3 regions of the Mesorhizobium sp. M0701 genome follow, and region 3 is predicted to be linked to each of the others. Evidence: riboswitches for the same ligand, from Rfam matches in the RefSeq annotation. Region 3 holds a riboswitch; each other region holds the start of a gene.
The links. A riboswitch is a leader RNA that binds a small molecule or an ion and turns the genes downstream of it on or off. The one in region 3 is predicted to bind cobalamin.
Positions count from the first base shown of each region.

Region 1 (10,409 bases), on a different contig from region 3:
GGATCGCCGCCCGACACGACGGCGACATCGTGGCCTTCCGCAGCCTTGAACAGCGCGTCCCTGGAGCGCGCGAGTTCCTCGCGATTGTCGGAAGCGACGCGAATCTGGTCGGGGCGCAGATCGAGCCGGTCGAGATAGGGTTTATAGCCGTAGAAGAATTTTGCCTCGGCAACGGCGCGGCTTGCCTCTGGCGTCACCTGGTCGGCGTTGCCGGGCCCGAGGCCGATGACAGTGAGGCGGCCGCTCATGCTTCGGCTTTCAATGCGCTTGGCCGGCCCGACCAGCCGGCCACCAGCACGATGGCGAAATAAGGCGCCTGGTCATCCTTTTTGTCGGCAAGCCGCATCGAGACACCGCCCGGCATGGTGCCGCGCTCGACATAGATGGCCCGCGCCAGCTTGTCGGTTGCCTCCAGCGCGCGCTTGATCTTGGGCAGGTTGCGGCCGACCTTCATGATCACCGCAGCGTCGGTATCGGCGAGGCGACGCGTCAGCTCGAATTCGCTCATGGTGCCCGGCAGCACCGTCAGCACGTCGTCGCCTTGGACGATAGGCAGGCCGGTCGCCGACCAGCAGCCGGACATGGCGGTGACGCCGGGAATGACTTCGCTCGGAAAGCGGTGCGCCAGCCGGACATGAAGATGCATGTAGGAGCCGTAGAAAAGCGGGTCGCCCTCCGAGAGCACCGCGACCATCCTGCCGGCGCTGAGGTGCTCGGCGACCTTTTCGGCCGATTGCTCATAGAAATCGGTGATCTGCGAGCGGTAATCGCTGTGATCCTTGTCGATTTCGGTCGTCACCGGATAGAGCAGCGGCAGTTCAATCAAATCGGGGCGAAAATGGGTTTCGACGATGGCCCGGGCGTTGCTGTTGTTGCCGCGCTTGGCGAAATGCGCGACGACATCGGCCTCGGCCAGCGCGCGCACTGCCTTCAGCGTCAAGAGTTCCGGGTCGCCAGGACCGGTGCCGACGCCGACAAGCCTGCCTTTTGCAATCGCATTCATAGGCCCGGCCTCGCCAATGCATTGAGGGCGGCGGCGGTCATGGCGCTGCCGCCCAGCCGGCCGCGCACGATGGCGTAAGGCACGCCATAGGAATTTTCGGCCAGCGCATCCTTCGATTCAGCGGCGCCGACAAACCCGACCGGCATGCCGATGATCGCCGCCGGCTTCGGGGCGCCGTCGCGCAGCTTTTCCAGCAGATAGAAAAGGGCTGTCGGCGCATTGCCGATGGCGACGACCGAACCGGCCATGCGCTCGCCCCACAGGTCGATCGCCGCGGCCGAGCGGGTGTTGCCGATCTTTTTCGCGATGTCGGCTGTCCGCGGATCGCGCAGCGTACAGATCACCTCGTTGCCGGCCGGAAGCCGGGCGCGCGTGACGCCGTGCGAGACCATCTGCGCGTCGCAGAAGATCGGCGCGCCGGCCCCCAACGCCGTGCGCGCGGCGGCGACGAAATCGCTCGAGAAAACGAAATGTCGCGCTGCCTCGACCTGGCCGCAGGCGTGGATCATGCGGATAGCGATTTCGGCCTCGGCTTCGGAAAAGCGCGACAGGTCGGCCTCGGCGCGGATGATGGCGAAGGAGCGCTCGTAGATCGCCGTGCCGTCATGGATGTAGTCGTAGGCGTTCTGGGCGGGCATGCTCATTCCTGTCGGTAGATTTCGGTGATGCCGGCCGCGCCGAGCCTTGCCAGGCAGGCGGCAGCGGTTTCGCCGGGATGTCGTGCGCTGCGGATCACCGCTGCAACGCGGCCGATGCCGTGCGCGGCGTCGTAGCCCGGCCTGTATCCGGCGGGCAATGCCTTTGCCGTCCCGTCCACGACAAGTCCGGCTCCGTTTTCGCCACCGACCAGGGTCAGCGCCGCCGGGCCGGGATGGGCACAGCCCTTGGCGCAGCCGGAGATGTGCAGCGTTAAGGAGGAATCGAGGATATCGCGGTTTTCCACGGCGATGGTCTCGGCGATGTCGCGGGTGGCGATGCGGCCGGAGGCGCAGGCGGGTGCGCCGGGGCAGGCGGCGATCCTGGTGCTCGGATCGGCTGCGTCGGTGACAAAGCCGAGGGCTGCGGCTGCGTCTTGAAGGGACGAGCAGGCGGCTGGCGCAAGGCCGAGGAAAAGCAGCGCGCGCTGCGGCGCCGGGCGGACTTCGGTCGCGCCGAGGGCGAGGGCACTCCGCACGAGAGTGACGATGTGGTCCGCCGGCATGCTGCCGAAGGGCAGACCGATGCCGAGGGCGGCACTGCCGGCTGCCAGATCGAAAACTCCGATGGGCCGGCGATCCTTCGCGCCCCCCTCTGTCCTGCCGGACATCTCCCCCTCTAGGGGGGAGATTGCGCCTTCGCCTCCGCTTTCGCCAATCGCCGAAGGTGCTGGGGGGAAGCCGCCGGCGAAGCTGCCGATCTCCCCCCTTGTGGGGGAGATGTCCGGCAGGACAGAGGGGGGCGCGAAGGATCGCCAACTTGCGAGAGATCTCAGCTGCCTCGCCGTCAAATCCCGCGCATGGGCATCGCGGCCCTTTTCGGCAACCATCCTGAGAATGGCGACGGCGATGTCACAAGCCGCATCTTCCTCGGACATCGCCAGCGGCGTGGCACCCTGCGCATCTCCGGCGAGCGATACCCGCCACTTAATTCCGTCGGCGGCCCGCACCCCGACCAGCCTGACATCGGCCGTAACCGCATCCATTGTCAGCTGCCCGCCGCCGTCGACGATCACCGAAACCTTCGGGCCAAGGCGTTGCGTAACACCGGCGTCCTCAATTGCCGCCCGAATCCGCTCCGCCATCGGGCGCGGGTCGGCTATCTCCTCCAGGTCGAGCCCAGCCAGCGGGCCGGTCTCTACCGGCACGCCGGTGCGCACCGCGATGCCCAGCGCATCGACCTCCATCGCCAGCAGCCGCGCGCTTGCCGGCGTCAGGCCGCGGATCTGCAGGCTGCCGCGGGCGGTCACTTCCATGATGCCGTTGCCATGGCGCAAGGCGGATTCGCAGAGTCCGATCAACGATTTCGGCAACAGTCCTCCAGCGACCGGATTGAGCCGCACCAGCAGCCCGTCGCCGGTCTGCATCGGCGCCGACAAAGCGGGGCAGGCGCCACGGCGCGAGAGAGCGTTCATGCCGCCACTCCCAGAGCTTGCGCTTCGGCAATCAGTGCGGCGAGATCGTCATCGATGGAATTGCGCAGCGGATGCCAGAGCCCGCGCCGCCGTGCCGAGAGAAAACGCTCGGCGATGACTTTTGCGGCTGAAGGGTTTTCGCGCAGGATGAAGGCGCGGACCACGGGGTCGCCGAGATAGGCGTCGTGCACGGCCTCGATAAGCGTGCCCGATATGGCATGGGTAGTCTCAGCAAAGCCGACAAGCCGGTCGACCGTCTCGGCGAATTCCGAGGCGCCGCGCGGGCCATGACGCATCTGGCCGGCGATGAAGCGCGGATTGACGGCGCGTGCCCGCACGACGCGCGACACGGCCTCACTGATAGAGCGCGGCTTCGGTCTTTGCGGGTCCGTGGTGTCGAGCACGATTACGTCGGCGTTTTTGCCGAGCGCGGCAAGTGCTGCCGAAAAGCCGCCGATGAAGGCGACGTCGGCCGAGCCTTCGAGGATGTCGCGGCCGGGGTCGTCGCCGGTATGAACCAGAAGGTCGGCCTCGGCGAGGCGATCCTCGAACGCGCCGGGCGCCGAAATGCCTTTGCCCTCGGAGCCGCCATAGGCGTGCGAGGTGGCGCCGAGATAGGTGCGGCCGATCTCTTCGCGCGCGGCCCAGTCGCCGCTCGACAACAAGTCCTCGACGCCCGCGCCGTAAGTGCCCGGCGAGGTGCCGAAAATGCGCGGGCTGATCTTGCCGTCGATGCGGGTCCTAGCGGCGAGCGGGTTTTCCGAATCGTCCTCGTCGCGGGTCGCCACCGCGTTGGCCGCGGCGTCGATCAGCGCGATCTGGGTCGGGAACATGTCGCGGAACAGGCCCGATATGCGCCAGGTGACATCGATGCGCGGACGGCCGAGTGTTGCCGGCGGCAGCACGTCTATGCCGGTGATGCGGCCGGTGGCGGAATCCCATTGCGGCCGGCAGCCCATCAGCGCCAGGCCTTGCGCGATCTCCTCACCGCCGGTGCGCAGCGAGGCCGAGCCCCACAGGTCGATGACCAGCGAGCGCGGCCAGTCGCCATGCGATTGCCTGTGGCTGCGGACCACTTCTTCCGCTGCCACCTTGCCCAGATCATAGGCGGTCGGCGTCGGCATGGTGCGTGGGTCGGCGGTGAACAGATTGCGGCCGGTCGGCAGAACATCGCGCCGACCCCGTGCCGGCGCACCGGCCGGACCGGCAGCGACGTGGCGGCCGTCGAGGGCGGCAAGCAGCGCGGTTTTTTCAGCTGCCGCGCTTTCCCGCCGCAACGGATCAGCCTCGCCTTCCGGCGAGCGGCCGTAAATGTGCAGGCCGTCCTTGATGGCGAAATCCTTGAGATCGCAGAGCCAGGCGTCGATGCGGCGCAAAGCCTCGTCGGCTGCGTCGGTCCTGGCGACGCCTGCCTCTGAGGCGAGGCCGGTCTTTTCCGCCGTCTCGACGATCAGCTTCGCCAGGCGGTCGCGGCGGCGGCGGTCGAGCCCGTCGGCCTGGGCATATTCGTCAACCAGTCGTTCAAGCCTATGCTGGTTTTCGTCCAGCCCGGCGCCGGTCAGCGGCGGCGGCAGATGGCCGAGCGTGACGGCGGCAATGCGCCGCTTGGCCTGCGCTGCCTCTCCCGGGTTGGAGACGATGAAGGGATAGATGACGGGCAAGGGACCGGTGACTATCTCGGGAAAGCAGTTTTCGCTGAGCGCCACGGTCTTGCCGGGCAGCCACTCCAGCGTGCCGTGGGCGCCGACATGGACAATAGCATGGATGCCGAGCGACTTGCGCAGCCAGAGGCCAAAGGCGACCAGCGCATGGCGCGGCGGCAGCATCGGGTCGTGATAGTCGGCGCGGCGGTCGGCTGAGCGCCCGCGGTCAGGTGCGAGTGCCACGGTGACGTTGCCGAAGGTGGCTGCGCGGAAGGCGAATTTTGCGGCGCTAGGCGCCTGAACACCCCTCTCTGTCCTGCCGGACGTCTCCGGCAGGACAGAGGGGGGTGCCTCGCACAAACTTGTCTCACCTGCCGCATTCCCCCATGCGGCCGTCACGGCAGCTATCGCTTCAGCAGGCAATTCCGCCGAGTACCCGAGATAGTCCTCAATCCCCAACCCTTCACCTCCACGCTCCAGCGTCTCCAGCAACTCGCGCGGCGTTTGCGGAATCCTCTCAACGGCGTAGCCCTGTTCGCTCAGGTCGTGCAGCATTGCCAGCACGCTGGACGGCACGTCGAGACCAACCGCGTAGCCGGTGCGACCGGGGGCGCTCGGATAGTCGGGGATCAGGATGGCGAGCTTGCGCTCCGCACGCGGCGTCCGCTGCAGGCGCACGAAGGCCTCGACACGGTTCGCCACTTGCGCCACGCGGTCGGGCTCAGGCCGGTTGGCGAAGGCGCGGAAGGCCAGCGCCGGGTCGGTTTCGCTTTCGCCCTTGAATGAAATGGCGCCGGCCAGGATGCGGCCGTCGAGCTCGGGCAGGACGACATGCATGGCAAGGTCGGCGGGCGCCAGGCCGCGCTGATTGGTTTGCCAGATGTCGCGGCGGGTGGTCGCGACGATGACCTGGAACACCGGCACGCCGGCGCGGTCGAACAGGGTTTCGACACCGGGCTCGGCACCCGAGGCGAAAGCCGTCGCAGTGATGATGGCGGCAGGCTTCAGGGTTGCGAGCGCGGTTTCGACAAAGGCGAGCGACGCCGGGTCCTTGAGGCTGGAGACGAACATAGGCACGGGAGCCATGCCGCGGTGGCGCAGGGCTTCGAAAAGCGCGTCGATGGGCGCGACATCGGCCGCGAGCAGCATCGAACGGTAGAAGAGAATTGGCACGACGTCCCCCTCCCCCTCGAGGGGAGGGTGGCCCGCAGGGCCGGGTGGGGTCGTCACGGCAGTGCGCGACGTTTTGTGTAGGCGCGCTTCGGAGAGGACCCCACCCCCGGCCTGCGGCCGGACCCTCCCCTCGAGGGGGAGGGGGACGCCGCGTTCTACGACCCCCAGTCCCGGCTCGTAAAATCCCGCCTTTGGCACGCTAACAGGTTCGGCTACCGCCGCACCCGATCCAGCGAGACTTGCCAGCCTCTGCACCAGCGCCGTCATATTCGCCGGTCCACCCTCGCGGAAATAGCCAAGCAGGCCGTCCAACTCCTCGCGCGGCAGCGTCGAGCCTTCGATCAGCCGCAAATCCTCGTCGTGGCTCTCGCCCGGCAGCAGCGCCAGCTTGATACCGCGATTTCGCGCGATAACGGCGAGCTGGTCGCAGCCATAGCGCCACCACTCGTAGCCGCCGAGGATGCGGACCAGAATGACCTTGGCGTGGCGGGCGACACTGTCAATCCACAGGTCGACGGACATCGGATGGCGCAGGTCGCGCAAGGCGGCGAGCCGCATCGACGGCAGGCGGTGCGCATCTGCCTTCCACGCCGCCGCCAGCCCGGCCAGGTCGCTGTCGGTGAAGGACAGCGCCACGACATCCGCAGGCGTTTGCCTGAGATCGACAGGCTCGGCGAGATCGTCGAGCGAGGCGGATGTGGTGGTGAGGATGTGCATCGCGGCTCGTACCTGGGGTCAGCCGGCGAGGATACGCTCGATGGCCGGGCGGTTCAGCCCTTTCAGGCCGATGACGACTAGGCGCGAGCGGCGGTCGTCTTCAGCGGTCCAGGCGCGGTCGTAATAGTGGTTGACGCGCGGACCGACGGCCTGCAGCAGGAGCCGCATCGGCTTGCCGCCGACTTCGACGAAACCCTTGACGCGCAACACGTTTTCTTCCTCCGCCGCCGTGGCGACCCGTTGTGCGAGCTCGTCCGGGTTGGACACGGACGCGATGTCGATGACGAACGAGTCAAAATCGTCATGTTCGTGGTCGAGCTCGTCGTCGTGGTGGGTCTTGCGGTTCTCGATGTCGTCCTCGACGGCGAGGCCGAGGCCGAGCAGCACCGACGGGTCGACCTTGCCTTGCGAAGTCGGTACGATCTTCACCGCCCGCGCAACGTGCTTGCCGATGACGGCATTGGCACGGGCCGCGCCGGCTGCGTCCATCAGGTCGCTCTTCGACAGGATGATCAGGTCGGCGCAGGCGAGCTGGTCTTCGAACACTTCCTCGACCGGATCGTCATGGTCGAGCGTCTCGTCCTGCGCGCGCTGCGCCTGCAGGGCGTCCATGTCGTTGGCTACGCGGCCATCAGCCAGCGCCGGTCCGTCGACCACGGCAATGACGCCGTCCACCGTCACGCGGCTTTTCACCGACGGCCACTGGAAGGCCTGGACCAGCGGCTTGGGCAAAGCGAGGCCGGATGTCTCGATCAGGATGTGGTCGACCCTCGGCGTCAGCGACAGGATCTGGTCCAGCGCCGGGACGAAATCATCGGCGACGGTGCAGCAGATGCAACCATTGGCCAGCTCGACGATGTTTTCCTCGGGGCAGGTGTCGATGGCGCAGCCCTTCAGGATCTCGCCGTCGATGCCGATGTCGCCGAACTCGTTGACGATGATGGCCAGCCGCTTGCCTTTGGCGTTTTCGAGCAAATGGCGGATCAATGTCGTCTTGCCGGCGCCGAGAAATCCGGTGACCACGGTGCAGGGAACGCGCGAAAGGGAGGCAGCGGTCATATCAAGTCCTTCAGAAGGTCAAGGGGAGGGATGCGGGCAACGAGGCCGCGCTTTAGGCAATCGGGACGGCCGCGCCATGGAATGAGCCCATCCGTCGAGGTGGCGAACAGCTTTGCCCCGGTGACGAGATCGGCGCCGCTGGTCGTGGTCAGATCACCGAAGACGTAGCTCCAGCAGCCGTCGCGCAGCATGGCCGCGCTGAGCCGGCGCTTGCAATTGCCGAGGCATTCGACGGTGCGGATTTTGATGTTTTCGCTGGAAGCGGCGCGGCGCGTGTCCTCTGCGAGCAGTTCGCCGGCGCGCGGATGAGCGTCCGAACCGGTCTCGTCACGGCAGGACGAGCAGACGATGACGGTAACGCCGGCCGGGGAATCACCATGGCCGGACAATAAATCCGCTGTCTCAGCCGGAAAACTGCTGTCGCGTTCCAAATCAGGCTCCTTGCCCGGAAAACCCGCCAGGCGATCGGATTCTTATGTCCTAGACGGCAGGTCTCCTGGCTCGCGGGTCATCGCCTGGGTGCCGCCTTCCCGGGAATATCCCAGTGGTTTTCGGCCGAGGCTCGTCGCTTACAGTTGCGGGGACAGCCGCGGATTTGAAATCGAGATTTCGCACCGCATTCCCTCTTGGCCCCTGCCGTTGCGGGCAGGGGACCGTCTGGAACGGATTTAGGCTTGTGGAGGCAGTCGTGTCAACGCACGTCTATGCCGCGGCGATATCCGCGAGCGGCCGGCCGAGGTCGCCGGCAGCGGTCACCTCGATGCGTTCCAGGCCGAGCCAGCCCTGCATCTGCTTCAATTCTTCGAAAAGCTCGGCAGCGGTTTGTGGCGGGGCGCCGGGCTCCGCATAGGCGGCATGGACGCGCAATACGCCGGCCGGACGGTCGGCCCTGAGGTCGACGCGCCCGACGATGCTGTCGCCGAGCAGGAATGGCAGCACATAATAGCCATACCGGCGCTTTTCGGCCGGCGTGTAGATCTCGATGCGGTAGTGGAAGTCGAACAAGCGCTCGGTGCGCGACCGCTCGAAGACGACGGGATCGAACGGCGCGAGCAAGGCGCGCGCCTCGATCCTGCGCGGCAAACGGGCGTCGTTGTGGAGATAGGCTGTTTTGCTCCAGCCTTCGACGCTCACCGGCAACAGGTCGCCGGCCTCGACCAACTCCTCGATGCGGCCCTTGATGTCGGCGGGCGAGAGGCGGAAATAGTCGCGCAGGTCGCCTGCCGTGGCGATGCCGTGGGCGCGGGCCGAGATGCGCAGCAATTCGCGGTGAGCATCCTCGGGACAGGGAACCGGTAGCGCGAGTACCGCCGGCGGCAGCACGCGCTCCGGCAGATCGTAGAACCGCTCGAAGCCGCGGCGATGCGCCGTGGTGATGCGGCCGGCCCAGAACAGCCACTCGAAGGCATGCTTGGCATGGCTCCAGCCCCACCAGCCGCCCGAACCCTTCTGGCCTTCGAAAGCCGACGCCGCGATCGGGCCTCGTTCGGCGACCTCGCGATAGATGTCTTCGATATAGGCGGCGTGCTCGCGGCCCCATTTGGCCAGTCCGCTGTACATTTCGTCGCCGCGTTCGGCCCGCTGCATGCGCCAGCGCATCAGCGGATAGGTCTCGACCGGCAAGAACGAGGCTTCATGCGCCCAATACTCGAAGACCATGCGCTTGCGCGTGACGGCGGCGTTGTCGAGCAACGCCAGCTTGTAAGGGCCAAGCCGCGAATAAAGCGGCATATAGTGGGCGCGCACCACGGCGCTGACGGAATCGATCTGCAGCAGGCCGGTACGGGCAAGCACGCGGGCCAGATGCCGGCGGTCAGGCGTGCCGGTGGGGCGCGGGTCATTGAATCCCTGTGCCGCCAGCGCAATGCGGCGGGCCATGGCAAGCGAGATTTTTTCCTTCATGAAGGCGGCATCCGGACGATTTTGGACAGAGAAAATGACCTGCGATTCCGTGCCATGCTAGCAGGGTTTTGGCGGCATCCATGTCAGGAGAGAAAAGTGGAGTAAAAAGTGAAGGAAATCAAACAGGAGCGGATCGGACCAGTTTTCCCGGATATGCCGTCCAGCACCGCGATTTGAACAAGGTTTGACTTGCTTCGCCGAAAGCGCTGCGCTAACCCTCGCCGCGTTGCAGCATAGAGCCCCCTTAAAACGGTTCAGTGGTTAAACTGTCACGCTTCCGCAAGTGGGTCCGGTGCTGTAATCAGAGTGGATTGGCCGCAACGGAAAGCTGCAGAATGAACGCATTGTTGAGTTCGTACCTGCCCATCGTCCTGTTCATCGGCGTGGCGCTGGTCGTCGGACTGGCGCTGCTCGCCGCACCCTTCCTGGTGGCCTATCGCAACCCCGATCCGGAAAAGCTTTCGGCCTATGAGTGCGGCTTCAACTCGTTCGACGACGCCCGCATGAAATTCGACATCCGCTTCTACCTGGTGTCGATCCTGTTCATCATCTTCGATCTGGAGGTGGCCTTCCTGTTTCCGTGGGCGGTGTCGTTCAGTCAGATCGGCATGCTCGGTTTCTGGTCGATGATGGTGTTTTTGGCGGTGCTGACCATCGGCTTTGCCTATGAATGGAAAAAAGGAGCGCTGGAATGGGATTGAACGACAGTTCCGGTACGCTCGTCGCGCCGAAGCCCAAGGGCCTCATCGACCCCAACACCGGCAGGCCGGTCGGGTCCGACGATCCATTCTTCCTGGAGATC
Region 1 is NZ_JAMYPO010000008.1:81,086-91,494, reverse strand. Features, by position in the region: gene NKI24_RS10525 (precorrin-3B C(17)-methyltransferase) at 1-248, opposite strand, end outside; gene NKI24_RS10520 (precorrin-2 C(20)-methyltransferase) at 245-1,003, opposite strand; gene NKI24_RS10515 (precorrin-8X methylmutase) at 1,000-1,647, opposite strand; gene cobG (precorrin-3B synthase) at 1,644-3,113, opposite strand; gene cobN (cobaltochelatase subunit CobN) at 3,110-6,646, opposite strand; gene cobW (cobalamin biosynthesis protein CobW) at 6,665-7,705, opposite strand; gene NKI24_RS10495 (DUF1636 family protein) at 7,702-8,136, opposite strand; cobalamin riboswitch at 8,175-8,378, opposite strand; gene NKI24_RS10490 (winged helix-turn-helix domain-containing protein) at 8,408-9,607, opposite strand; gene NKI24_RS10485 (NADH-quinone oxidoreductase subunit A) at 9,943-10,308, shown strand; gene NKI24_RS10480 (NuoB/complex I 20 kDa subunit family protein) at 10,299-10,409, shown strand, end outside.
Region 1: another riboswitch for cobalamin. It lies ahead of NKI24_RS10495 (DUF1636 family protein); the one in region 3 lies ahead of metE (5-methyltetrahydropteroyltriglutamate--homocysteine S-methyltransferase).

Region 2 (10,409 bases), on a different contig from region 3:
GGAACTGGTTCGGCGTGAAACCGCCTTGCTTCTCGACGGCGAATGGCTCCGAGGTGACGTAACCCTGCTGGATCGACTTCTTGTTGGCGATGAACGGCGCCGGATTGAAGGTGTAGGGCGCGCGCTTGGCGGCGTCGAAGCCGAGATCGGTGACCATCCACTGGAAGAAGGTCTGCGCACCTTCGTCGCCAAGGATGTACTGGTCGGCGTTCTTCAGGTCTTCCCATTTGTCCAGCCCCTGGCCGGGATGGGACATGATGACCTGCGGGTCCTTCTGGAAGTCGGCCGCCACGACGCGCATCGGTATGCCTTGCTGCACGGCATCGAAGGCCGACAGCAGATTGCCGCCCATGTAAAAATCGATCTTGCCGGCCAGCAGCAGCGGCCGGCCGCTGACCTGTGGGCCGCCCTGCATGATCGTCACGTCGATGCCGCAGGCGGCATAGGTGCCGTCCACCACGGCCTGATAATAACCCCCATGCTCCGGCTCAGCCAGCCAGTTGGTGCCGAAGGTGACTTTTTCGTTCGCTGCCGCGGCAAGCGTGCCTGCGCCAAGCAGCACGATCACGCCCGCCGAAATCTTGAGTTTTCCGTACATCCACACCACCCTTTGTTCGCTCCGGCGCGTCACGCGCCGGGCTCGACACCATTGTTTCAAGAAGCAAGACACATGCCACCGGCGCGTTGCGCCGGGACCGCCCGCTTGTGCAATGCCCGCCTGAGCAATGGCGGCGCGAAGGCCGGACGGGTCATGCTGTACGAAAGGCATCGTGCCTATTTTTTGATCGCCTGTCCACAATCGCCCTCGTGACATGCACCGCCATCTTGATGCCCGCATCGATCCGGCCTTAGAGCGACGTGCGTCCACTTGGACGCACAAAGTACGCTCTAAAACTTTGAATCTTCGCATCGTGCTTTCCGAAAATCGATCCCGATTTTCGGGCCGATGCGATAGGCTGCCGTGAACGGAGATTGCCATGTTCAAATTTCTCACGCCGAAGTCGATCAAGCCGCCCTTCGCCCGCTACAGCCATGGTGTCGAACTGCCGCCCGGCAAGCGGCTGGTGCTGTGTTCGGGCCAGGTCGCAATCACCCCGGACGACCAGATCCCCGAGGAGGCCGGCGCACAGGCCGAGCTCTGTTTCCGGAACATATCGGCGATTCTCGGCGAGGCCGGGCTCGGCCTGTCCGACATCGTCCGCATCAACACCTACGTCACCGACCGCGCCTTCCTGCGGCCCTATATGGAGGTTCGCGACCGGCTGTTCGCCAGCCCGGCGCCGGCCTCGACGCTGATGATCGTGTCCGGTTTTGCCCGGCCGGAATTCAAGGTCGAGATCGAGGTGATTGCGGCGGGATGATCGACAGCCGATCGTTCCCGCGTTAGGTCTGGGCTTGTCGGTTCAAGAGGCATGACATGACCACTGCAAAAAAACGCGTATGGTGGGGTGACTACCGGACCACCGAATACGCGACCGTCGATCCTGAGACGACCATTGCCGTTCTGCCGCTGGCAGCGATCGAACAACACGGGCCGCATCTGCCGGTTTCGACCGACACCTCGATCATGAACGGCATGCTGGAAACGGTGATCGCGCGCCTGCCCGGCGATCTCGACATCCGCATCCTGCCGGTCCAGGCGGTAGGCAAGTCGAACGAGCATTTGCATGCGCCGGGCACCCTCACCCTGCCGGCGACGACCTTGGTCGAGGCGTGGACCGAACTTGGCCTGTCGGTCGCGCGTTCCGGCGTCCGAAAACTGATTGTCGTGAACTCGCATGGCGGCAATGAGGAGATCATGGGCATCGTCACCCGCGAATTGCGCGTGCGGGCAAAGATGCTGGCGGTAAAGACCAGCTGGCAGCGTTTTGGCCGGCCGGCCGGCATGTACACCGAGCTCGAGGACCGCCACGGCATTCATGGCGGCGACGTCGAGACCTCGCTGATGCTGCACTTCCGGCCCGACCTCGTCGACATGGGGAAGGCCGACAATTTCGTGTCCAAGGTCGCCCGCGCCGAAAAGGAATTTGCGCTGCTGCGCCACACTGGAACACACGCCTTCGCCTGGATCGCCAGCGACCTCAACCCGAATGGCGTGGTCGGCGACGCCAGCATTGCAACCGCCGAAAAAGGCCGGCTCACCGCCGAGCATCAGGCCGACGGTTTCATCGGCCTGCTGAGGGACGTGGGCAAGGCAAAGCTGGCGGATTGGTTGGCGTAGGTGTTTGATCCCACCAGCTCAGGCCTCGCTCACGAGGGGCGATTCCATTCGCGCGCGAGGATCCTCACTTCACCTCTTGAAGCGGCGACACCGTGTAGATTTCGTCCAGTATCTTCACCATCAAGGTGTTGGCGGTCGCCTGGCCGTCGAGCGCGAGAGTCAGGTTGGTCCATATGACCAGGGTGACATCATTGGCCGGATCGTAGCCCATGAAGGACTGGTAACCGGGCATCTCGCCTTCGTGATAGTAGATTTCGTTAGGCCCGAAGGTCAGCGTTAGGATGCCATAGCCGTATTTTTGCATGGCGGGTTCGCCCGGCTCCGGCGCCTCAGGGCTTGCAAGCCACTGCCGCTGGAAGTCGGCATTGAAGAGCTTGCCCCCGACCAGCGCGCGCATCCAGGTCGCGAGGTCATCCGCGGTGGAGATGACTCCGCCAGCCGCAAAGTAGGCGGACGGGTTCTGCCATGTGTCGTCGTTGGGCTTGAGCGTTCCCGCCCTGGCCGCAGCCTGGAGGTCGTCCGGATAGGGCGCATCAGCCAGGGCGTACGAAGTACTGCCGTAGAGATAGCCGTTTGAGTATGGCTCGGGGATGGCGTTCGACGTGCTCGGCGGCAAAGCGGTGTTCTTCATGCCGAGCGGCCCGAACAGGCGGTCCCGGAAGATGGTCGAGAGCGGCTTGCCGTCGATCTTCTCGGCAACAAGGCCGAGCAGATAGTAGTTGGTGTTGTTGTACTCGAATTCGGCACCCGGCGCGAAGTCCGGCGGCCGTTTGAACGCCATGCCGAGTACTTCATCAGCGGTCCATACCCTGTAAGGATACTTGTCCAGGCTTTCGGCAAGTTCCGGCGCATTGGTGAAGTTAGGGAGGCCGCTCCGCATTGTTATGAGCTGCCGAATGGTTATCTCGTCGCCGTTGGGAACGCGCTGGACGTATTTCGAGATCAGATCGGCGAAGCTCAGTTTCCCTTCCTGCACCAGTTGCACGATGACAGCGGCGGTCATCGTCTTGGTGTTCGAGGCCGCACGGAAGTGGGTATCGGCGCGCGGCGGGTTCGTGGCACCCAGTTCAGTCGTACCGTAGCCGAAGACGAGGTTGCCCCGCGGAGTCTTGAGCAAAACCATGGCACCGGGCAGCATAAGTTCCTTGGCCAAACCCTCGACAGTGGCTTGGAGCGCTGCCAGGTCGATCGACTTGAGAGCCGGCATGGACGCGGCCATGGCGCTGCCTGTCGCGCAGACCACGCCAACAACCATGGCCAAAATTCTCCCGATCATCATTCGCCCCTTGGCCGTGTGCTAGAACTCCTGCGCACTTTTCCTGGAATTTGTTTTTAGGCTCAGATTTTCAATTCGAACGGCGTGCCTTCGAAAGCATCCGCGCCGCGCCCGATCGCCTGGATCGCTTCGATCATCCGGCCTCTGCGATCGAGCAGTGCGTCGGCAATTGCGATCAGCCGAGGATTGGGTGTCGCCGTGGGCGACAGCGCGCGCAGCGTCTCGGCCAACTCGGCCTCGTCGCGCTTCGGCGCCAGCGCTGCCGCGATGATGTAGGCCGAGGCGGTCGAGCGGCTGATGCCGGCATAGCAATGCACCACCAGCGGCCGCGACCGATTCCATTGCCGTGCGAAATCGAGCAGGTTCAGAACATGCTCCTCGCCCGGCATCGTCATGCCCTCTTGCGCCACCGCAATGTCATGCATGACCAGATGCAGATGGTTTTCCCTGGTGATCGAGGCCGGTCGCATCACCTCCGTTCCGGCGGCAAGCAGCGAAAGCAGACGGCCGGCCCCGGTCTTCGTTACCGTTTCCTCGACTTTGGACAGCGAGCAGACATGGATCATTGGGTCGTTTCTCCTTTGGCATTATCGTCGCGCCGCGAGGCCCAGCCGGCAAGTGCCGATTCGAGCCGCCGCCATTCTTCATCGGCTCCCGGCAGGCCGGCGCGCAGCACATTCGGACGATCGGCGAAATGCCGAAGCAGGATGCCGCGCTGGCCGAGCACCGAAAACAGGCCGGCGGCGTTCGCCAGCCTGAGATAGCGGAACAGCGTGGTGCCACCGGCGACAGGCACGCCGAAGCGGCCGAACAGCGTATCGAGCCGTGCGGCATCCTCGGCCAGACGGCGCCGCATCCCGGCCTGCCAGCCGGTATCGGCAAGCGCCCTTATGCCATATTCGAGCGCCGGCCCGGCAACCGCCCATGGCCCGAATTGCGCCTCCAGCCGCTCGACCGTCAGCGCATCGGCCAGTGCAAAGCCAAGCCGCAGGCCGGCCAGGCCGAAGAACTTGCCGAACGAACGCAGCACGACGATGCCGCCCTGGTCGACGTCGCCGGCCAGGCTTTCGCTGCGCGGGCCGACATCCATGAAAGCCTCGTCGACCACCAGCAGCCCACCTCTGGCTCGTAATGTCCCGGCAAGTCGAAGCAATCTTTCGCGCTCGACGACACGCCCGTCCGGGTTGTTGGGATTGACGACGACGGCAAGGTCGGCCGCCGCCAGGGCTTCGAAATCATCGACTTCAGCCGCCGCATGGCCGGCGATCGCCGCTGCCCGCCGATGCTCGGCATAAGTCGGCCCGAGCACCAGCGCCGTGCCCGGGCTGACCAGGGAAGCGACGCGCGGCAACAAGATCTGCGTGCCGGGCGCCGCTGCGACATTCGCCGCCGACGGGGCGCCATAGGCGCTTGCCGCGCGTTCAGCCAAGTCGCGGCCGCGCGCTGTTTCCGGCAATCGCGACAGGGCGGTGGCGGGCAAATCGAAAAGCGGGTAGGAGTGCGGATTAATCCCGGTCGAGAGGTCGACGAAAGGCAGCGGCGCGTGAGGGAAAAGCGCCCTCGCCCGGCCAAGGCTTCCGCCGTGGTCCACTGCCGCCGTCACTCCATCAAGAGCCTTCATGCCGATCCTGATCACTTTCCTGTCGCTGGCCATCGAACTTGTACTCGGCTACCCGGCCCGGCTCTTCGATGCCATTGGCCATCCCGTCACCTGGTTCGGCAGGCTGATATCCTTTCTCGACCGCAGGCTCAACCGCGCCACTGATTCCGACGCCCACCGTCGCGGCTGGGGCGTCGTCACGCTGCTGGTGATCGTGCTGGTGCCGGCCGCCCTCGCCCTCTGGCTCGAAACCTTGCTTTGGAGCATTCCCCTCGGCTTGTTGGTTACCGCAATCCTGGCGACGTCGCTGCTGTCGCAGAAGAGCCTGGCCGAGCATGTCGAAGCCGTCGCCGACGCCCTCGACAGCGGCGGACTGGACATGGGCCGCATTGCCGTCTCGCGGATCGTCGGTCGCGACCCGGAAAAGCTCGACAGGGCCGCTGTCTGCCGCGCCGCGATCGAAAGCCTGGCCGAGAATTTCTCCGACGGCGTCGTCGCTCCGGCCTTCTGGTTCGGTATCGGCGGGCTCGCCGGCGGCGTCGCCTACAAGGCCGCCAACACCGCCGATTCGATGATCGGCCATCGCACCCCGCGCCACGAAGCCTTCGGCTGGGCGGCTGCGCGCTTCGACGATTGGATCAATCTGCCGGCGTCGCGGCTGACGGCGCTGCTGATCGTACTCGCCGCTTTTCTGGTCAAGGGCGCCGACGCCAACGGCGCCTGGCACGCCGTGCGGCGCGATGCGAAAAAACACCGCTCGCCCAATGCCGGCTGGCCGGAAGCAGCGATGGCCGGCGCGCTCGGCCTGGCGCTCGCCGGCCCCCGTTCCTATGACGGCGTCATGGTCGAAGACGCATTGATGGGCGAAGGCGGCCGGCGCGATGATGTCGAGAGCACCGACATCCGACGGGCGCTGAAACTCTACCGGACTGCCGATTTTCTGCTGATCGCGCTGTTCGGCGTGGTCGCGGTGGTTGTTATCTTGGCGTGATCTGCGCTCGAGATCGAGCGGAAACAAAAAACCCGCCAAGCGACGGGTCGTTGGAGCCAATTAGCACCATACCGAAATTAGTAGCATAGCTGCCGGCACAAAGCAAGAACAAAATAGGGCGCCTTCAGCCTTGAAGGTTCGCAGCTTAGTTCCAGCTTGGGTTCCTCGCCCCACGAAAGTGGGGAGAGGTGGCTCGGCGAAGCCGAGACGGAGAGGGGAACCGCGCTCTACGAAAGCCCCCTCTCCGGGCGCGGCGCGGCCACCTCTCCCCCGCTTCGCGGCGGGCGAGGAACCCAAATCTTGAGAGGTCGAGACACCGCGCCTCTGCCTCCCCAGCAACACCCCTCAGAACTCGATCCCCTGCTGCGCCTTCACGCCGGCGGAGAAGTGGTGCTTGGTCACGCCCATCTCGGTGACCAGATCGGCCGCCTCGACCAATACCGGTTTGGCGTTGCGGCCGGTGACGACGACATGCAGGCCTTCGCGACGCGCCTTCAACGCCGCGACCACCTTTTCGAGATCGAGGTAGTCGTAGCGCAGCGCGATGTTCAGCTCGTCGAGCACCACGAGGCTGATCGACGGCTCGGCCATCAGCTCGAGCGCCTTCGCCCAGGCGGCCTCGGCCGCCGCGATATCGCGTTTCAGGTCCTGCGTTTCCCAGGTAAAGCCCTCGCCCATGGCGTGCCAGACGACGCGATCGCCAAAACTAGCAAACGCGTCCTTCTCGCCGGTGTGCCACTTGCCCTTGATGAACTGGACGACGCCGACGCGCTTGCCATAGCCGAGCATCCTGAGCGCCAGCCCGAAGGCGGCCGTGGTCTTGCCCTTGCCCGGTCCGGTGTTGACGATCAGCAGCCCCTTCTCGACCGTCTTGGCCGCGACCTCGGCGTCCTGCACCGCCTTGCGCTTGGCCATCTTGGCGCGGTGGCGTTCCTCGTCCTTGGGATCGACAGTATCAGCCATGTCATTTCACCTTGAGCGGCAGCCCCGCCACCATCAAAAGCACGGTGCTGGCAACAGCCGCGACATCCTGATTCAACCGACCGGCGGCGTCGCGAAACCGTCTTGCCAGCGCATTGTCCGGCACGATGCCCTGGCCGACCTCGTTGGACACCACGAACCACGGCCCACGCGGCCGCGACAGCACATCGGCCAGCCTCCGGCATTCGGCCTCGACATCATGGTCGGCCAGCATGTGATTGGTCAGCCACAGCGTCAGGCAATCGATCAGCGCCGGCTGGCCATCAGGCAGCGCCTCGATCACGCCGGCAAGGTCGAACGGCGCATCGATGGTCGTCCAGCCGGCGCCGCGGCGCGAGCGGTGCAGCGCGACGCGCTGGCGCATCTCCTCGTCATAGGCTTGCGCCGTGGCGATATAGCTCCAAGGCGGCGGGCCGACCGTCACCAGGCTCTCGGCATGCGCGCTCTTGCCGGAGCGCGCGCCGCCGATGACCAGGGTCAGTGCCCCGGCAGCGCGGTCAGGCAAAGCTGTCGCGCAGGCTGGTCGCCGTGCCCGTGAAGCGTCCGCGCACCACGCCGACGACCGCGCCGAGCACCAGCCAGAACACCAGATTGGTCAGCGTCACCGCCACCACGAACTGGTGGTGCAGGCCTTCCGGGATCGCCGTCTCGAAGCTATTGGGCTGCGGCGCGCCGACAATATGCGGCGCAACGATCAACGCCACGGCAAGAGCCACCAGCGGCAGCGATCTGCGGAAGACGATAAGGCCGAGACCGGCCGCTGTCGCCACCACTGTTGCCCACCACCATATCTGGCGTTGGACAAGGTCGGCCGCCGGCATCGCCGGCAGTTCCGGCGGCAGGCCGAGGCCCGGCGCCAGCGTGAACACGGCAAAGCCGGCAAGCCCCCAGAACACGCCCTGGCGCCAGTTGCCGATGCCGCCGGCGAATTCCGAAACCGCGACCAGGACCAGCGCGAAGCCGATGCCGGTGACGATATTGGCAACGACGCTGAAGGCGAAGCGTTCGAAAGCGTCGGCCGGCGCCCAGCCTTCGCCTTCCGCCGGAGCCATTGCTTCAGCCGGTGCCGGCGCGGCGCTGCTCATAGCCGTCGTGCCCGCGGCGTTTTCGGCCGGTGCCGCAGGTGCCGCGGCATGGTCATGGCCGCCGCCGGCCTGTTCGTAGATTTCCGCCTTCAGGATGAGCGGCACCGTGGCATAGGCTTGCATGCAGGCGAGAGCCACGCCGGCCACAAGCCCTGCGATCGCCGCGATGAACACGACGTTGCGAAACAGTGTCATGATGTCAGCCCCTTGTCAGTGGCAGGGAAAGCCCATCGAATGGCGATAGTCGTGCGCGGCATTGTGGACCGCATCGATATGCGAGAAGCCGACAAAGCCCATGACGAAAATGCCGAGGAATGCAGCAAGCGCCAGCTGCATGAGACGCGACTGCGAGGAGGCGGAAGCGCCGAGCGAAACGGAAGCGGTATTCATGTCTTGTCCTTTCGCCCTCCACCCGAGGGCATAGAAGTCAGTTTCCTGTCGCCGGCAGGTCTCCTGGCTCGCGGATCAGCGCCCTTCCCCACCTTCCCGAAGGCGAACCTTCAGTGGCATATGGAGAGGACTACCGCACACAGTTGCGGGGGCAGCCACGGCATTGGGCAAACAACTTGCCCTCACCGCATTCCCTCTTGGTTCCAAACGGAACCGACGACATCAGCGACTATAGGCAGAATCGCCGCGCCCGGCAAACCAAATTCCGCCGGATCGTGTGGCGAATGCGCCGCCTCGCCAAGCCGGTCGGCCGGCGCCGCGATTGACAATTTTCGCAGCCGGGTGTCGGCTGGCGGATGGGGAGGAAGCCGGCATGCAACCCAGCCCGAATGAGCGCGGTCCCTACAAGGGCCTGACGCGGGCCGAGCCGACGCTGCCGTCATCAGCCTATTGGGACATCGCGGCCTATCAGCGCGATCTCGAGGCCATCTGGTATCGCAACTGGCTGCTCGTCCGCCGCGAGGCGAAGCGCTCGCCGATCCGGCCGCGGATATCGACAACATCGTCGCCTTCGGTACCCAGGTGCTGGAGGAGGATGCTGATATCTGCGAGGTCAACCAGATGGGCCTGCGCTCGATGCGCCACAAGGCCGGCGTACTGATGCCCGAGGAATACGACTTGCACCGCTTCCACAACTGGGTGCGCGAGCGCCATGCGGCGCTCGCACATCAAAGCGATTTGGGCAGATAGCGCCAGGTGACGAAGCCGCAGGCCGCCGCCAGCAGGCCGAGTGTCGCGAAAACCGCGCCCAGGCCGAAGAACGCCAGCACGCCGGCCAAAGGCTTTCCGGCTCTGGCCTAAAGCAGCTCTGATGCCGACCGGCGCCAACACGACGCAAGGCCCTGCTTCTTTTGACGGTGGCAACCGTGATAGTCGTCTTGCCGGGGCTGAACCAAGACAGCGAGACCATGAGCATCGACACGCCGAGCGCAGCCGTTCAGGATCAACCGAAGTCGAAGCGCATCGCCGCTATCGACATTGCACGCGGCATCGCTTTGCTTGCCATGGCGAGCTATCATTTCACCTGGGACCTCGAATTCTTCGGCTACACCGATCCCGGCCTCACCGCCTTCGGCTGGTGGAAAATCTACGCGCGCTGCATCGCCTCGAGCTTCCTGTTCCTGGTCGGCATCAGCCTCTATCTCGCCCATGGCAAGAAAATCCGCTGGACCGGCTTCTGGAAGCGCTTCGCCATGGTTGCCGGGGCAGCGCTCGCAATATCGCTGGTCACCCGCATCGCCACGCCCGACGGCTTCATCTTCTTCGGCATATTGCACGAGATCGCGCTCGCCAGCCTGCTCGGCCTGGCGTTCCTGCGCCTCCCGGCGCTACTGACGCTTGCCGTGGCGGCCCTCGCTATTGCCGCGCCTTTCTACCTGCGATCTGAGCTTTTCGATCATCCGGCTTTGTGGTGGGTCGGCCTGTCGGCGACCAACCCGCGCTCCAACGACTACGTTCCACTGCTGCCCTGGTTCGGCGCCGTACTTGCCGGCATCGCGGTTACCAAGCTCGCCGCCACCTCCGGCGCGCTGACGCGGCTGTCGGCCTTGGCGCCTGGCCGCTGGGCAAATCCGCTGGTCTTCATCGGCCGGCACAGCCTTGCCTTCTATTTGATCCATCAGCCGGTGCTGATCGGCTCGGTCTGGCTGTTTTCGCAATTCATGCCGGCGCAGGCCGAAACCAGGGAGGTGCGTTTTCTGAAATCCTGCCAGATATCCTGCGAGCAGGCACGCGACACCGAGTTCTGCTCCAGCTATTGTGCCTGCATGCTGGACACTCTCCAGGGCGAAGCCTCGCTTGACCGG
Region 2 is NZ_JAMYPO010000022.1:41,040-51,448, reverse strand. Features, by position in the region: gene NKI24_RS20575 (ABC transporter substrate-binding protein) at 1-598, opposite strand, end outside; gene NKI24_RS20570 (RidA family protein) at 978-1,361, shown strand; gene NKI24_RS20565 (creatininase family protein) at 1,418-2,221, shown strand; gene NKI24_RS20560 (serine hydrolase domain-containing protein) at 2,286-3,428, opposite strand; gene NKI24_RS20555 (tyrosine phosphatase family protein) at 3,560-4,063, opposite strand; gene cobD (threonine-phosphate decarboxylase CobD) at 4,060-5,118, opposite strand; gene cbiB (adenosylcobinamide-phosphate synthase CbiB) at 5,117-6,088, shown strand; gene cobO (cob(I)yrinic acid a,c-diamide adenosyltransferase) at 6,434-7,051, opposite strand; gene cobU (bifunctional adenosylcobinamide kinase/adenosylcobinamide-phosphate guanylyltransferase) at 7,053-7,574, opposite strand; gene NKI24_RS20530 (CbtA family protein) at 7,567-8,349, opposite strand; gene NKI24_RS20525 (CbtB domain-containing protein) at 8,365-8,544, opposite strand; cobalamin riboswitch at 8,581-8,777, opposite strand; gene NKI24_RS20520 (SRPBCC family protein) at 9,127-9,294, shown strand; gene NKI24_RS20515 (heparan-alpha-glucosaminide N-acetyltransferase) at 9,513-10,409, shown strand, end outside.
Region 2: another riboswitch for cobalamin. It lies ahead of NKI24_RS20525 (CbtB domain-containing protein); the one in region 3 lies ahead of metE (5-methyltetrahydropteroyltriglutamate--homocysteine S-methyltransferase).

Region 3 (10,409 bases):
GAGCGGACATTGTCCCGGTTTGTCGATACCATTTTTTCGGATTGCCATGATGCGCAGGGATGTGTCGCGTCAGCATGAACTGCTTCTTCGGCTTGAGGCGCGCTATCCGTCAAACGTCTTCTATGCGGCTCCTTGTATTGCAAACATCAGCGATTTCGACCGCTCTTATAATGGAGCAACCGTAGCACGGCAGTCCATTTTCGTCTCACCAGGGGATATTGGGCCCTTGCCAGACGACAAAGCGCACAGCCTTGCCTATAAACCTGGACTGGCAACTGGATATTTTTGCTCGAAACCCAAGCCCACCAAAGTTCAAACATTTGATGATCTCGCTGCGCTCTTTAAGGAGCAGTTCGCCGAGAAGCGTTTTGCGGAAGTCGGCGAGGCGGCGCGTGAGATGCGCGAAAACGTACTTGAGCTTGCTTCGCCGTCAATGCGGCAAGCCGAACAGCTCATTGCTGAACGGGTCGGCGCGAGACGCATTCAGATTCTAGACGGCGCAGCCAGACCGCCCGAGGAAGAGCGTGCAGTCACTGACATTCTCGTAGCGCGGGAAATTGCGCGTGTCGATCTTGGCGTCGACCTGCTGGTGGCCCAACCACGCTAACGACATCATACCTCGCTGATTAGCCCTCCTTTTGTCTAGGCCACAGTTATGAGACTACGAACTACTTGGCCAGGAAGAAGATCGGATTGAAAGCGAACCTTCCTTGTCATCTTTGCATCACGGTCAGTCTGCACGAGATTGACCGCTGCAAGCCGGGAGCAAGACCGGGCTGCGCAAACGTTGCAACAGATCCTTCAAGGAAATTCATAGACTCTTAGCAACTCCGGTTCGCTGTGAATGGTAGGCTTATTGCAACGTTTGAGTCAGTGGGGTCCGAACCGTGGCTTATTCTCCGACCCGCCGAACTGCGTGCAATTTCGGCTAAAGGCAATGGCAAGAAGAGCGCCCATCTTGTTTGTTCGACACAGCCATATCGGCTCAAAACAGTATCTTCACGGCCACCGAGATTGTCCGGTCGGTGGACAAGCAACCATATTATTTGGTTCGAAAGCTGCAACATCTGTGGAGAACGCGAAATGACAAATTCAGTAGGACGAGTGCCCAGGCTTTCCAAGTGGCTTGGTCGTGACCAATGCTGACACTGGTCAGTCGCCTACGGACGGCAGCGCATTTAGATCGCCTTCGAATTCTAGGCCTTTGCGCGCACGCGGACCTAACTGTCTGCCAGCTAGCGGAGATTCTGGGTCTGCGTCGTGAGCACGTTGTGCGACACGTTCGGCTGCTGGCCAGAGCCGACTTTCTTTACTGCAACGAACAACGTCCGTGGTGCTCGTACAATCTCAAAACAGGAGGTAAGGACGGCGGGCTGGTTCAATTGTTGGTTGATCTCCTGCCCCACGGCGATGGCTATCACAAACGAGACCTTCAACGGCTCGAAGCGGTACGAGACACGCGGCCGAAGGGGACCGCATGCTTGACCGTGAAATAGGTCATCCAATTGGAGCGCGAAGCTATCATGGACAACTCCGCCGACGGCGCGATCGCACAGCCCGACACCTACGGGCAGTCTTCCTTGGCGGCGGTTGATTGCCGCGTTCACGAACTGCTTCTAAGACAGGAGCGGCAGGAGCGGACGACCCTTAAGCTCATCGCCTCAGAGAACTTTGCGTCCTCGGCCGTGCTGGAAGCGAACGGCTCGATTTTCACGAACAAGTACGCCGAGGGGTACCCCGGTGCGCGATACTACGCTGGAAATGAGGTCGTTGATGAGCTTGAGAATCTAGCCATTGAGCGCTTGAAAACACTATTTGGCAGCGAGCATGCCAACGTCCAGCCTTATTCCGGCTCGCCGGCCAACCAGGCTGTCTATCGTGCGCTTTTGAGCCCCGGTGACAAAGTCATGGGCTTGCCCCTTCCGGAAGGGGGCCATCTGACTCATGGTTGGGCCATCAACTTTTCCGGAACTGACTATCAACGCGTCCCCTATGGACTAGATGAAAAGACACAGCAGATTGACTATGACCGCTTGCGCGAGACAGCCAAGCGGGAACGGCCGCGGCTCATTTGGGTCGGCGGAACTGCTTACCCGCGTGTCTTTGACTACGCGGCAATGGCAGAAATCGCCCTGGAAGCGAGCTCCTATCTCGTAGCCGACATTGCGCACATCAGCGGCCTGATTGCCGCGGGAGCGCACCCGAATCCCGTGCGCCATTGCGACGTGGTCAGCAGCACCTCCCACAAATCGATCCGCGGTCCCCGCGGTGGCTTCATTTTGTCAAGGAATGAAGATCGCTATCAAGCGCTGTATCATTCGAAGGGCAAATACAATCTCGCCAGACGAATAGATCGCGCTGTCTTCCCTCAACTGCAAGGCGGCCCCCATATGAATGTTATCGCTGCGCTAGCAGTTGCCTTGCACGAAGCCGCGAACCCGTCCTTCCGAAGCCACGGCCAACAGACCGTCAAGAATGCCAAGGCTCTTGCACAGGCACTGATCGAGCGAGGTTATGACCTGGTTACCGGGGGGACGGACAATCACATGCTGATCCTTGATCTGCGCGATCGACCACTATCGGGCAAGGCCTATGCCGAGCGGCTAGCAAAGGCAGGCATCATCACAAACTTTAACATGGTGCCTGGCGACCCGCGGGATCCGGCGGTCACAAGCGGAATTCGCCTGGGGGCGCCAGCAGTGACGTCAATGGGCATGCGCGATGTGGAAACCGTGCAAATTGCTCGCTTCATTGACTCCGTCCTCTGGCGAGCCAGACGACGAAGATCTCCATGCCTCCCTGCGAAGAGACGTTGCCGACTCGTGCGCTGCGTTCGAGGTCCCGGGCATCCCCGACAGGTAAGGTGGGCTAAGCAAAATGCCCCATACAACTCCAACACCCGAAGTGAGGCATTTCATGGCTAGGCAGTTCGTGTTCTCTTCCGAATCGGTTGGCGCGGGACACCCGGATAAGTTGGCCGACAACATCTCGGATGCCATCCTCGATGCCATCCTCCGCACCGATCCCAAGGCGCGCGTCGCCTGTGAAGCGTTGGTAAAATCAGGGATAGTCGTTCTGGCTGGCGAGATTACCAGCGATGCGCGGGTGGATTATAGCCAAGTTGCGCGCGATACAATTCTCGATATTGGATACGACGATGAGGCCGTCGGCTTTGACGGCCGGCGTTGCTCCGTCGTTCATGCACTCACCGAGCAATCGCCCGACATTAGCCAGGGCGTTGACGAGGGACGAGGGCAGGACCTCCAGCAGGGAGCGGGAGATCAGGGCCTCATGTTCGGCTACGCATGCCGCGAAACCGATACTCTAATGCCTTTGCCGATCCAGCTCGCTCATCGCTTGACGAAACGACAGGCAGATGTCCGGAAAGCACGACAGCTTGGCTGGTTGCGTCCTGACATGAAATCCCAAGTCTCAGTGCGCTATGACGGGTTGCGCCCGGTCGCCCTTGATACCATCGTCGTATCGACCCAACATGACGAGCAGGTCTCGCAAGAGACGGTCCGCGAGGGCGTCATTGAGGAAATCATAAAGCCTGTCCTGCCGACCCACCTGGAGACGGAAGGCATAAGAATTCTGGTCAACCCGACGGGGAGGTTCGTAGTCGGCGGGCCGCGCGGCGACTGCGGTCTCACTGGACGCAAGATCATCGTCGATTCCTATGGTGGGATGGGTCGTCACGGCGGCGGCGCCTTTTCGGGCAAGGACCCGTCCAAGGTTGACCGCTCAGCTGCCTATGCGGCCCGGTATGTCGCAAAGAATATCGTCGCTAGCGGACTTGCGGACGTCTGCGAGGTGCAGCTTGCTTACGCAATCGGCGTGGCCAGTCCGGTTTCTGTCATGGTCAACACGTTCGGGACAGCGAGGGTTGAGGAAAGAAGGATCGAGCGCCTCATTCTTGAGTTGTTCGATCTCAGACCGAAGGGCATTATCAAGATGCTTGATCTCTTACGCCCTATATACCGCAAGACCGCGACCTATGGCCATTTCGGCCGTGAAGAGCCTGACTTCACCTGGGAGAAGACAGACAGGGCCGACGAATTGCGTCGCGAGGCAGGACTTGCCGCCCCGTGAGGGCTGGCGCCGAACGGATTGGCAAGCGAGAAAGCCCATTCCCACTGGCCAGACCCGCGCCCGGCCGGGGTGGCAAGAAGCCGGCAGAGTTTTGGCGGAGACATTGATGCCGGATTATGACGTGCTTTGCATCGGAAATGCCATCGTCGACATCATCGCCCAGTGCGACGAGGCGTTCCTGGAGACCAACGGCATCATCAAGGGCGCGATGAATTTGATCGACACCAGGCGCGCCGAACTGCTCTACAGCCGCATGGGCCCGGCCATTGAAGCCTCGGGCGGCAGCGCCGGCAACACGGCGGCGGGCGTTGCCAGCTTCGGCGGCCGCGCCGCCTTCTTCGGCAAGGTCTCGAACGACGCGCTCGGCGAAATCTACGCGCATGACATCCATGCCCAGGGCGTCGCCTTCGACACCAGGCCGCTCAGCGGCGAGCCACCGACGGCGCGCTCGATGATCTTCGTCACGCCGGACGGCGAGCGCTCGATGAACACCTATCTCGGCGCCTGCGTCGAGCTCGGCCCGGAGGACGTCGAGGCCGACAAGGCGTCGGGCGCCGCGGTCACCTATTTCGAGGGCTATCTATGGGACCCGCCGCGCGCCAAGGAAGCGATCAGGCAGACGGCGAAGCTCGCCCATGCCGCCGGGCGCGAAGTGTCGATGACATTGTCGGACTCGTTCTGCGTCGACCGCTACCGCGACGAGTTCCTCGATCTCATGCGCTCCGGCACCGTCGACATCGTCTTTGCCAACAGCCACGAGATCAAGTCGCTCTACCAGACCGCGTCCTTCGACGAGGCGCTGGCGCAGATCCGCAAGGATTGCAAGATCGCCGCCGTCACCCGCTCGGAAAAGGGCTCGGTGATCGTGCGCGGCGACGAGACCGTGACCATCAATGCGACCAGGATCCGCGAGCTGGTCGACACCACCGGCGCCGGCGACCTCTACGCCGCCGGCTTCCTCTACGGCTACACGCAAGGCCGCAGCCTCAAGGATTGCGGCGATCTCGGCTCGCTGGCGGCCGGACTGGTCATCCAGCAGATCGGCCCAAGGCCACGGCAGAATCTGCGCCGAGAGGCGGAGCAGGCGGGATTACTGTAGGTGGCGAGCCAAGAACCAGCTGCCCACCCTCCTTAATCCAGCCCGAGCCTTTTCTTCAGTTCCGCATTCTCCTTGCGGAGACGATCGGCAAGCAGGCTCTTTAGCCGCTTGTTTTCTTCCTCGAGCGCGACGAGATCCTTCAGCCCGTCACTGTCCGCCGCCGGCGCCGAGGCCTTCTTCCAAAGATAATATGTCTGTTCCGAGATGCCGGCTTGCTTCACCGCGCTCTTGAGAGTAGCGCCGCCGCCGATCGAGGTCTCGATCTGCGCCAGCTTCTGGGCACGATCCTTCGCGGAGTAGCTCTTTCGGCCTGTTCGCGCTGACGGCGGTGCTTCAGTGGTCGCGGATATCGGCTTGGCGCCCTCCTTGCGGGCAGGCGCGCTCGCCTCAGCTTCTGGCTTCCTCGACCGCCGCGCTCTCGTCTTCGGTTTTGGCGTTTCCGCTTTGTCTGCCGGTGCGCTAGGAACTACTGCTGACTCGGTTTCCAGGGGATTGGCCATGAAATGCTCCACTCGCGGTTTTTGCAAAGGTTCAGCATCAAGGGCCACTACAGTAGAGTCAACAAGCTGACGATTTAACGGCTCGACTTCCTTTGTTGTCTCGGCCATCGCCGCGGCGATGTCGAAATTGCCCCAGATGGAACGTGCGGATTTTTGATAATTGCGCTTTTGTTTGACTTCCACGGTGAATGGTCGCGTCTGCCGCCTCATAGTTCCTTCCTGAATAGGAGAATGAAGTCGCCGCTCGAATTTTTGGCGCTTCCTGCTTAGCGCGGAGCATTATCGTATAGCCGCTCAACGGGCAAGTGATGCCGGTCTTCGATGGCTGACCCATCTGGGGAGATTTGAGCGGCTTCGCGCGTCCTGCGCATGCCTGTAAGGCCGCCAAGTTTTCTGGGTTAGCAGGCGCGCCACTGTGGCAGCTTGGCTTGTACGGCGAGGCCATGGTTGAGTGAGGCGAACCAAATCCAGCCCCGCGCTCGATCCCGAAGCTTCCCACAATGGCGAAGAGAACATCTTCACTCGTTCCTTTTCAGCACAAGACCTTCCGTTCGCTATGGTCGGCTGCACTCGTTTCGAACCTTGGCACCCTGGTGGAAGGTGTGGCGGCGGCTTGGCTGATGACCAGCATCGCCACCTCCCATGGAATGGTGGCGCTCGTCCAGTCATCGACCACCCTCCCCTACATGATCTTCTCCCTCGCGGCGGGAGCGCTCGCGGACAACTTTGACCGTCGCCGGATCATGTTGACTGCGCAACTGCTGATGGTCTGCGTATCCGCCTTCCTGGCGTTCCTGACCTATGCGGGGGAAATGACACCCTGGATCCTTCTGGGTCTCACCTTCCTGATCGGCTGTGGTTGGGCATTGCACGATCCCTCTTGGCAAGCCTCGATGGGGGATATCCTGCCTCGCGAACACCTGCCTAGCGCGGTTGCGCTCAACGGCATGAGCTACAATCTCATGCGCAGCATCGGGCCGGCGATTGGCGGCATAATCGTGGCCACAGCCGGTGCGGCCTTCGCGTTCCTCTTTAACGTCTTTTGCTACTTCGCTCTGATCGCTGCGCTGTTGCGGTGGAAAGCCGTACGGGCACGACAAGCGCTGCCGCGGGAGGCTTTCGGCAGTGCGATGGCGGCGGGCTTCCGTTACGTGCTCTTGTCGCCGAACCTTCTCAAGGTGATGTGCCGGAGTTTCATTTTCGGCCTCACCGCCGTTGTCATTTTGGCTCTCCTGCCGTTGGTTGCTCGCGAACAGGTCAAAGGGACCGCGGTCACCTACGGCGTGATGCTTGGCTTCTTCGGCTTGGGAGCGATTTGCGGCGCGCTCCTCATCGGGCGGGTCCGAGAAGTTCTCTCCAACGAATGGGTCATTCGCGGTGCGTTCTTTATATTGGCGATCAGCTGCTTCTTTCTGGCATGGAGCGAGCACGTTTGGCTGAGCTGTCTGCTCCTCATGCCAGCCGGTGCGGCCTGGATTCAATCATTCTCGCTGTTTAACGTCACAGTGCAGCTTTCGGCGCCGCGGTGGGTGGTTGGACGCGCCCTGTCTCTCTATCAGACGGCCACATACGGCGGCATGGCGGCGGGAAGCTGGCTTTGGGGCGAACTGGCGGATGTCCAAGGTGTTTCGGGAGCCTTCCTCGTCGCCAGCGTGGTTCTTGTGATTGGTGGACTGATGGGGATCGTTCTGCGTCAGCCGGATTTCGAAACGCTCAATCTGGATCCGACCAACAAGTTCAGCGAACCGACGCTGCAACTTGACCTGCGGCCACGAAGCGGTCCGATCATGGTGATGGTCGATTATCGTATCGATCAGAGAGATGTCCCAGAATTTCTCAGTGTGATGACATCGTGGCGAAAAGCCCGGCTGCGAGATGGCGCCAGACAATGGGCGTTGCTGCGTGACCTGGAAAAGCCAGAACTATGGACCGAGTGCTATCATGTGCCAACCTGGGTCGAGTATGTTCGCCACAACAACAGGCAGACCCAGGATGACGGCGAAATCGTTGCGCGCCTGGAAGCGCTGCACCGTGGCGATTGCCCGCCCAAGACGCATCACAAGATCGAACGCCAAACCGTGCGCGTGCACGACGATTTGCCGCTCAGGCCTCATTTGGACAGGACTTGAGCTGGCCCGGTGGTTTGAGCCGGGTTACCTTGAGCCGGTGGCTGCGAACGAGCAGAACGTTGGCCTCGACCCTTCGCAACACGCCGCTATACCGGGCCTCCGGTGCTCCCCTCGAAATCGTTGTGTCGTGCCACCGAGGGCATCACGGCCAACACCTTCCACATGGGCAACAGCCTCGCCATGGAGTCGAATGTGGTCGCGAGCAGATCACCAAAGAAGCGGTCGGAACCTCGGAGCCGAAGTTCGATGCCGAGGTGGCGTTCGCATGATGCGGGAAGCAGCACCACGGCGCTTGCCGGTATGTTTGCCGCCGGCAGCCGACGAACTCCTATCCTCCTGGCGAAGAGCGATGTGCGTCATTGCTTTGATTTACCGGCCGCTCAAGGCTCCCACAGTTTTCGCTTTCGAGGCGACCTATGGGAACATGCCAACGGAAATTTAACATAACGACATAAACATTTCTTTATGCGGCGTTGACAAAGAAGCGAACTGTTGTAATTGTCTCCCGAGTCGTGGTTCTCCGTACGGCGCTGCCGCAGCGGAGCTAAGAGGGAAGCCGGTGCGATGCCGGCGCTGCCCCCGCAACTGTTAGCGGCGAGCCAACCCCACTCATGTCACTGAGGCGAATAGCCTTGGGAAGACGGGTAGAGGCTATGACCCCGCGAGCCAGGAGACCTGCCACGGCGAATTACGTCCACGGGCGGGGTGTCTCGGTGGCCGCTGCAGCCTGGCGTTCGTGCCGGCCCGCTAGCGCCTTCCTTGTCACCGACGCCCCAACCATCGGGGTATGGCATGACTGTCTCTCAGCAAATTCCTGTAGCAACGCTCGGCGTGCCGCGCTTCGGTCGTCGGCGAGAACTGAAATTCGCGCTTGAAAGTTACTGGTCCGGAAAATCTTCCGCCGCCGACCTTCTCACGACGGCGAAGGCGCTCCGTGCCGCTAGCTGGGAGGAGCAGCACGATCGCGGCGTGTCGAAAATCCCGTCGAACGACTTCTCGCTCTACGACCATGTGCTCGACACCGCAGCCATGGTCGGCGCCGTTCCATCCCGTTACGGCTGGAATAGCGGCGAGGTCCCACTTGACATCTACTTCGCAATGGCGCGCGGCAACCAGGGTCAGACGGAGGATTGTGGACACGCTGGTCACCAGCACGCGGCTCATGGGCCTGATGTAACCGCGATGGAAATGACCAAGTGGTTTGACACCAATTATCACTACATTGTGCCGGAACTCGACGATGATCAGACGTTCGCCCTCTCGTCGACGAAACCGGTCGACTACTTCCTCGAGGCTAAAGCTCTCGGCATTCACACACGCCCAGTCATCCTTGGACCGATCACCTTCCTCAAGCTGGCGAAATCGCCTGCCGAAGGATTCGATCCCATCGCGCTCCTGCCGCGGCTGCTGCCCGTCTACGAGCAACTCGTGCAGAGGCTGAAGCTGTCGGGAGCCGACTGGGTGCAGATCGATGAGCCAGCGCTTGTCCTCGATCTGAACCCGAACGAACGAGCTGCGTTCGAATTCGCCTATAGCCAGCTGTCGAAAGCCGCGCCCGAGTTGAAAATCATGCTGGCTACGTATTTCGGGCCGCTGGGAGACAATCTCGAAACCGCGGTTTCTCTGCCCCTGGCCGGGCTGCATATTGATCTCGTGCGCGCTCCCGAGCAACTGGAAACCGTGGGTCGGCTCGCACCGAAGGATCTGGTGCTCTCGCTTGGCTTGATCGATGGCCGCAACGTCTGGCGTGCGAACCTGCCCGCCATTCTCGACCGCATCAAACCGATCGTCGCCGGCTGGCCCTTGGACCGCGTCGAGATCGCGCCTTCTTGCTCGATGCTGCACGTGCCGATCGACCTGCGCATGGAGACCGAACTCGACGCGGACATCAGGTCGTGGCTCGCCTTCGCGGCCCAGAAGACCGACGAGTTGGTGTTGCTGGCCCGGGCCCTGACTCAAGGCAGGGATGCGGTGGCAGGCGCGTTGAAAGCGTCTGCCGAGGCTGCCGCCACTCGCGTGACATCCACGAAGATCCATGACCCGCTTGTTGAGGGACGGATCGCCAGCATTGACGACAGCATGAAGCGACGAGAGAGCGCTTTTGCCGAGCGCTCCAGAGTCCAGGCCGGCACGCTCGGGCTGCCGCCGTTCCCGACGACGACCATCGGGTCCTTCCCGCAGACGCCGCAGGTACGCAGGGCGCGGGCCGCTCATGCGAAGGGCCAGCTGAGCTATGTCGACTACGAGACCTTCCTGAAGAAGGAGATCGAGGCTGCAATTCGCTGGCAGGAAGAGATCGGGCTGGACGTGCTGGTGCACGGTGAGTTCGAACGAAACGACATGGTACAGCATTTCGGCGAGCAGCTGTCCGGCTTCGCCTTCACCCAGCATGCCTGGGTGCAGAGCTATGGGTCGCGTTACGTGCGCCCCCCCATCATCTTCGGCGACGTATCGAGGCCCAATCCGATGACGCTGCGCTGGTGGCAATTCGCCCAGTCGCTTACGGAATACCCTGTGAAGGGAATGCTCACAGGCCCAGTGACCATTCTCAACTGGTCTTTTGTTCGCGACGACGTACCCCGCTCCGAG
Region 3 is NZ_JAMYPO010000058.1:20,127-30,535, forward strand. Features, by position in the region: gene NKI24_RS32325 (hypothetical protein) at 1-607, shown strand, start outside; partial or broken gene glyA (serine hydroxymethyltransferase) at 1,524-2,862, shown strand; gene metK (methionine adenosyltransferase) at 2,917-4,092, shown strand; gene NKI24_RS32340 (adenosine kinase) at 4,199-5,191, shown strand; gene NKI24_RS32345 (transposase) at 5,224-5,901, opposite strand; gene NKI24_RS32350 (MFS transporter) at 6,192-7,820, shown strand; cobalamin riboswitch at 8,317-8,517, shown strand; gene metE (5-methyltetrahydropteroyltriglutamate--homocysteine S-methyltransferase) at 8,613-10,409, shown strand, end outside.